One region of the Arthrobacter senegalensis genome, then DNA from elsewhere that is predicted to be linked to it. Evidence: predicted binding sites of a transcription regulator. Region 1 holds the regulator's gene; each other region holds the start of a gene.
What was found. Region 1 encodes LexA, which represses DNA repair genes until DNA is damaged. Its sites were predicted from a motif close to TCGAACANNTGTTCGA; they were not measured.

Region 1 (2,265 bases):
CGCCGGGTCGCTCGGACTGCTCGGAGCCGGCGCGCCCGCCTATTCCAGCGTGGACGTGGGCAGCCCCTTCGATTACCCCAGGCAGGGCGTGCTCTACGTGGCGTCGCATCTGCCGAAGCCGGGCCGGGGCACCAGCCCGGAACAGCTCGATGAACTCGAGGAGCTGCTGCTGGCCTCGCGCGGCGGCGCCCTGGGCCTGTTCTCCTCGCGGCGTGCGGCAGAAGAAGCCGCGGCCGAGTTGCGCGGGCGCACCGACCTGACCATCCTGTGCCAGGGCGAATCGTCGATGGGCGCGCTGGTCCGCCAATTCGCCGAAGAGCCCGACACCTGCCTGTTCGGCACCATGACGCTCTGGCAGGGCGTCGACGTTCCCGGTTCCGCGTGCCGGCTCGTGGTCATCGACCGGATTCCGTTCCCCCGGCCGGATGACCCGCTCACGACTGCCCGAACCCGGTCCGTGGCGCAGTCCGGGGGAAACGGTTTCATGACGGTCTCGGCGACCCATGCGGCCGTGCGGCTGGCCCAGGGAGCCGGCAGGCTGATCCGCGCGTCAAACGACCGTGGAGTGGTGGCCGTGTTGGACTCCCGGCTGGCGACGGCGCGCTACGGGAGTTTCCTCCGCAGCGCCCTGCCGCCCTTCTGGAGTACCAAGGACGGCGCCACGGCCCGCCAGGTCTTGGAAAGGCTGGCTACGGCCTCAGCCTGAACGGGTTGGGGGCACGCCCGTTCCGGAGCGAGCGGGGCCCTGCGCGGGGACCGCCCGTGCGGGCAGGGGATCCCGGGGTGGCTGCAGCGCGGACCGGGGAGACCGGGCGCGTCAGAGGGCCCGCATCACCGAGACAACCTTGCCCATGATGGTTGCGTGGTCGCCAAGAATCGGTTCGTACTGGGTATTCTGCGGCAACAGCCAGGTGTGGCCGTCGCGCTGCCGGAAGGTCTTGACCGTTGCTTCGTCGTCGAGCAGTGCCGCCACGATGTCGCCGTTCTCGGCCGTGTGCTGCTGGCGGACCACGACCCAGTCGCCGTCACAGATGGCCGCATCGATCATGGAATCGCCCGAGACCCTGAGCATGAACAACTCGCCGTGTCCCACCAGTTGCCGCGGCAGGGGCATGACGTCCTCGACCGCCTGGTCCGCCAGGATCGGCCCGCCCGCTGCGATCCTTCCCACCAGCGGCACCATCGCCGTGTCGGATGACGTGGTCAGCTCGGATACGGCGACGCCGCTGGAGCTGCGCAGCTGTTGCGGTTCATCAACTCCGACGATTTCCACACCCCCGTGCTCGAGTGTCAGCGGGGTCAGGATTTCCATGGCACGGGGACGCTTGGGGTCGCGCCTGATGTAGCCCATCTTCTCCAGTTGGGCCAACTGGTGCGTGACGCTGGACAGGCTTGCCAGACCGACCGTGTCACCGATCTCGCGCATGGACGGAGGGTATCCGTGGGACATGACGGAGCGCTGGATGGTTTCCAGGATCTTCTTCTGCCTCGGCGTCAGGCTGCGCCCCACTTTGACGGGCCGGCCGCGTCGCTTCGCTCCGGCAGTGGTGGTGGTCTCTTCCGACATGTCCGGCCCCGGTCTCCCCGTAGTGGTCCCTGCGCCGGCGCCGTAGCGGAACCGCACATGGACTGTTGTCTCAACTGTTTTGTCGGTGGCGGCTGATGCACTGCTCTTACTGCCGCCCGACGCTTACAACGCTAGGCGAGGCGGTAGCGAATTTCAAACATTTGTTCGACTGAGTCTCGACAATGTTCGATCACCAGTGCTAAAACTGTAGAAGACGTATTCGAAGATACGTTCGAATACCGTTGCAAGACGATCGAAACCAGCCGAAATAGATCGAATATCGGAAAGGTGGCACCATGTCCGCCCAGCTCGCACCGCAGCCCGCCGGCCTTCGTACCAGCACAGGCCTGCGGCTGACCCGCCGCGGCCGTTTGTTGCTGATCGGCCTGCCGCTGATGCTCGCCGCGGCCGCAGCCCTGACCCTGATCGGTTTCTTCACTGCTCCGGCAATGGCCGCCGCCGGGGGGCTGGGGCCGGGGCCGGCGGCGACCGTCACGGTCGGCAGCGGCCAGTCACTGTGGGACATAGCAGTGCAGTCCGCGCCGGACCGCAACCCCCACGATGTCATTTTCGAGATCGCGCAATTGAACGGCCTGCAGGGGGACATCGTCCACGCCGGGCAGCAGCTGCTGGTCCCGTCCGCGCGCTGAGGCAGCCGTAATATGAGCTGCTTCGGCCCGCCCGATTCCTGCCCCGGG
Region 2 (2,265 bases), on a different contig from region 1:
ACCACGATGTCCACCCGGAAGTCCTCCATCGCCATGTAGAGCATTTCCTCTGCCGGCCGCGACATCCGGTGGATCTCATCCAGGAAGAAGATCTCCCCTTCGGTCAGCGACGACAGGATCGCCGCCAGGTCGCCCGCGTGCTGGATCGCCGGTCCGGAGCTGATGCGCAGCGGCGCGTTCATTTCCGCGGCGATGATCATGGCCAGCGTGGTCTTGCCCAGTCCGGGCGGGCCGGACAGCAGGACATGGTCGGCTGTCCGTTCGCGGATCCGGGACGCCTCCAGCACCAGCGACAGCTGCTGGCGGACCCGGGTCTGGCCCACGAAATCGTCCAGGTTCTTGGGGCGCAGCGCCGATTCGATCGCCCGTTCTTCGGTTTCCGACGTGTTGGCGACCAGCCGGTTGTTCTCGGAATCCTCCGCCACGCTAGTTCACTCCCGCGGTCCGCCGGGACGCGCCGGTCCGGGCGCCGTCCTGGCCGAGCCTGCGCAGGGTCAGCCGCAGCAAGTCGCCCACGTTGCCTGCCGCTGCCGCCTCCGGATTTTCCTCGGCGGTGGTGTCCACCGCCGCGGCGGCGTCCTTCTCGGACCAGCCCAGGCCGGCCAGGGCCTCCTGCACCTGTCCCTTCCAGCCGCCCTTCTGCTGGGGGGCCTGCTCGCCGGTGGGGATCAGCTTCCCGGCCAGCTCGAGCACGATCCGGCCGGCGAGCTTCGGCCCGATGCCCGGAACCTTGGTGAACGCCTTGCTGTCCCCCTCCGCGGCGGCAACCCTCAGCGCCTCGGGCGAGTGCACCGACAGCGCCGCCAGGCCCAGCCTCGGGCCGACCCCGCTGACCGAGATGAGGGTTTCAAAAACTTCCCGTTGCGCTGCGTCCTCGAAGCCGAACAGCGTCATGGAGTCTTCGCGCACAATCATGGTGGTGGCCAGTTCGGCCTCCCGCCCCACGAACAGCGTGCCCAAGGTCTGCGGCGTCGCCTGGACGAGCATGCCGAATCCGTTGACGTCGATCACGGCCGATTGCAATCCCACGTGGGCGACGACGCCGCGCAACGAGCTAATCATGAACTCAACTCCCAATTCCGGCACTGCGGCCCGGAGTCCGCCCCGCGGGCAGCACGGCGGCGGATTGTCCGAACATATCTACGAATAGCTTACGGGGCAGCACGGACATTGCCGGCCACCGCCACACCGTGGCACCGGTTCCGGCGGCCGCCGCCGGCCCCACGTCAGCGGCGGGTGCGCTTGGCCTTCGCTTCGGCCTCCGCCCAGAGCCGCTGCGCCGTCGTCATCCCGCCGCCTGCAGCCGGTCTCGCAGCTCCGCCGCGCCAGGCATGGGTGATGGCCAGCGCCAGGGCGTCCGCGGCATCGGCCGGGCGCGGCGGGGTGTCCAGCCGAAGGATCCGGGTCACCATCTTGGTCACGGCGGCTTTGTCCGCCTGCCCGTTGCCGGTGACCGCCGCTTTCACCTCGGTGGGCGTGTGCAGCGCGACGGCGATCCCGCGGCGTGCTGCCGCCGCGATGACCACCCCGGATGCCTGCGCGGTGCCCATCACGGTACTGACATTGGTCTGGCTGAAGACGCGTTCGACGGCGAGCACGTCCGGGGTGTGCGCGTCGAGCCATTCGTCGATCGCGTCGGCAATCTTCAGCAGGCGCAGCTCCAGCGCCATGTCCGGGGTGGTCCCCACCACACCGACGTCCACAAGGGAGGAGCGCCGGTTCGGTTCAACATCGACCACGCCCAGGCCGCAGCGGGTCAGGCCCGGGTCCACTCCCAGCACGCGCATGACGGGCGCCGACGGCCGGACCGGTGTCAGTCGTTCTCGATTTCGGCGAGGACGTCCGCGCTGATGTCGGCGTTGGAGTAGACGTTCTGGACGTCGTCCAGGTCCTCGAGGGCATCCACCAGCTTCATGAACTTCCGGGCCGCGTCCGCGTCGAGCTCCACGGCCATCGAGGACACGAACTCGATCTCGTCGGTTTCGTATTCGATGCCGGCTTCTTCCAGTGCGGCCACGACGGCGCGCAGGTCCGTGGGATCGGCGTGGACCTCGAAGTTGTCGCCCTGCTCCTTGACTTCCTCCGCGCCGGCTTCGAGCACCGCCATCAGAAGGTCGTCTTCCGTGAGTTCGTTCCTGGGCAGGGCCACCACGCCCTTGCGGGAGAACATGTAGGACACCGACCCCGGGTCGGCAATGGTGCCGCCGTTGCGGGTGATGGCCAGGCGAACCTCCGAGGCGGCCCGGTTCTTGTTGTCGGTGAGGC
Region 3 (2,265 bases), on a different contig from region 1:
CCGGTGCCGGGACCGGTGCCGGGAACATCGTGGTTACCGCCGCTGCTGGCCGTGCCGGCGACCGTGGTTCCGTCACTTTCGGTGTGGGACTCCCCAGAACCGGCCGGACCCGCCTTTGCGGTGTTGGCGTTGCCGGTTGCGTCTGCTTCGCCTGTGTCTGTAGGGGTGCTGCCGGTGGCGGTGGTTTCGATGGCGTCGGGGCGGATCCTTGGGTTCGCGGCGCTGTTCATCACGGTGGCGAGGGCTTCGTACTGGGCGTCGGTGGTGTTGATGACGAACTGGTGCAGCCCGCGGCGCCGGCCGCGGTAGAACATGCCCTGCCGGGCCCGCAGTTCCTCCTCGGACGGTTCGGCACCGTCCTGGTCGACGGCGGTTTCCCACGTTCTGGCCACCATCACCAGGGTGTCCGCGTCGGCGTCCGCGGCCTGTCGGACCAGCGACGCTTCCATCGCCTGCAACGCCTCCGGGCTACCGGCGTGGCGGGCCCGGTCCAGGGAATCAACCACCAAGGCCGCGACCTGGCCGCTGACCTCACCGCCGGCCATGGCCTCGGCCAAAACCGGCAACGCCGGCGCACCCGGCTCCCCGTCCAACCGCACCGGCGCGGCGATCGCCTTGCCCACCCGCAGCCGGCGCCGCGCCTCCACAATCCCGATCCCCAACCGGGAGCGCAGATACTCCGCCGTGTTCGCGAACTCCGTCTTGCGGCCGCGCCGCACCCGCTTGGACCCGGACCCCTCCGGGGCCGCTGCGTCCACGCTCCCGGTGCTGATCGCCGCCACCGGGTCCGCCCACTCCCCCGCCCCCGCGGTGACCGACGCGACGGCACCCGCCTCCGCCCCGGCCCCGGCGCTTGCTCCGAGTCCTGCCGTCGCATGTTCCCCGGTGGCGGCGATGTCCGCCCGCTCCACCGCGTGGGCGCCGACCGCCTGCAGGAACTCCACGAGCTTCGAAACACCCTCGACCGCCGCCACCGTATTGACCAGGTCCCGGGTACGCAGGGACCCCGACTCCGCGGGAAAACGGTCGGCAACATCCTGCAGCAGCACACACGCCTGAGCCAGAGATGCTTCCATCTCCCCGGTGCGTTCCAACGGTGCAAGAGCCATACCACAATTTTATTCGTACACAGATTCGATAGCCATCAAAAGGCGCCAATGTGTAGGAGTAGTGGCACGCCACTCAAGCAACTGGTGCACGAGCTTTGATTTCGCGGCAAAGAAAAAGCGGCCGCCTGCGAACGGTGCAGGCGGCCGCTGCAGCTGCCCGCGAACCGTCGGGCAGCTGCACTTCGGTGGTAATCATTTCGCAGCTCCGGGAAGGCGGACCGCAACCGGAGGGTCATCCCCTGTGACCGTCGGAATGCTCACGTGTGAACGTTTCCGGGACCGGGCGCGCCTTTCGGCAGCGCGGCGGAATCCGACAAGGGCGGTACGTAATCTTAGGGGTGACGATGAGGAAATGGTCTGCAATCTCTCTACCATCCTGTAGGCAGTGCCCCTCTAGATCGCAGGCCTGATCCGATAAAAAGAAGCTTGGATCCATCTCCGCTCAGCCGGAGTAGGGGTCACGCTCATCCCACTCCCGTTCCAGCCGCGGCCGCACCCGGAGCCGCACGTTACTGCCTCGACCGGCGCTCCAGAAGGAGTGCAGTCACCCCCCGCCGCAACCGCTGCGACGATCGTGGCGATTAAAAGAAGGGGCAGCAGATCCGAAGGCACGGTCAGTGCCAGGGCCGTCATCGTCAGGACGAAGGCGGCCGTTGCCAGAAGAACCACACATCGCAAGCATCAGTACGAGGGCGGGAGTGATAACGGCAACTCTTAGTTTCATCACGAGTCCTCATAAGTTGTGTAACCCAATGCCCACACACACCCAGCCCTCCGACGGCTCCCACTACAGATGCGAGGGTTCCCAGACGGCCATGTTCGAAACCAGGGCCGGTTCGCGTTCGGCGCCCAATTCAAGGTTCTCCACGATGCTTGCGTTCGCTGTCGAATAAGAACATAGCCAAAAACATGAGGCCAAGTATGGTTACGAGGATGAGTGTCCAATTCGACTCAGTAATCATGAAGTAGATGCCAGCAACCAGCATCAGGACTAGCGGTATGCCCATCATGAGAGTAAGGAATCGCCCTCTTTCACGGTAAGTCCAGACCTGCCCTCTTTTCGGGAACATTGTCACTCCAATCTAACGAAGGGCGTTACCTATCCGCGCCAAGTCTCCGAGGAAAGCAAGATAGTTCAGACCATTTCTATGCTCAT

Region 2: a site for LexA is predicted at 1,131-1,146, ahead of ruvA (Holliday junction branch migration protein RuvA). Genes of this name have one in related genera too.
Region 3: a site for LexA is predicted at 1,123-1,138, ahead of AC5RVG_RS03130 (HNH endonuclease signature motif containing protein). Genes of this name have one in related genera too.

Annotation. Positions count from the first base shown of each region.
Region 1 covers NZ_JBNHGZ010000004.1:31,492-33,756, reverse strand. Annotated here, with positions in the region: gene AC5RVG_RS13080 (ATP-dependent DNA helicase) at 1-706, shown strand, start outside; gene lexA (transcriptional repressor LexA) at 818-1,567, opposite strand; gene AC5RVG_RS13070 (LysM peptidoglycan-binding domain-containing protein) at 1,864-2,217, shown strand.
Region 2 covers NZ_JBNHGZ010000003.1:503,724-505,988, forward strand. Annotated here, with positions in the region: gene ruvB (Holliday junction branch migration DNA helicase RuvB) at 1-425, opposite strand, end outside; gene ruvA (Holliday junction branch migration protein RuvA) at 427-1,062, opposite strand; gene ruvC (crossover junction endodeoxyribonuclease RuvC) at 1,227-1,787, opposite strand; gene AC5RVG_RS12485 (YebC/PmpR family DNA-binding transcriptional regulator) at 1,814-2,265, opposite strand, start outside.
Region 3 covers NZ_JBNHGZ010000001.1:689,187-691,451, forward strand. Annotated here, with positions in the region: gene AC5RVG_RS03130 (HNH endonuclease signature motif containing protein) at 1-1,109, opposite strand, end outside.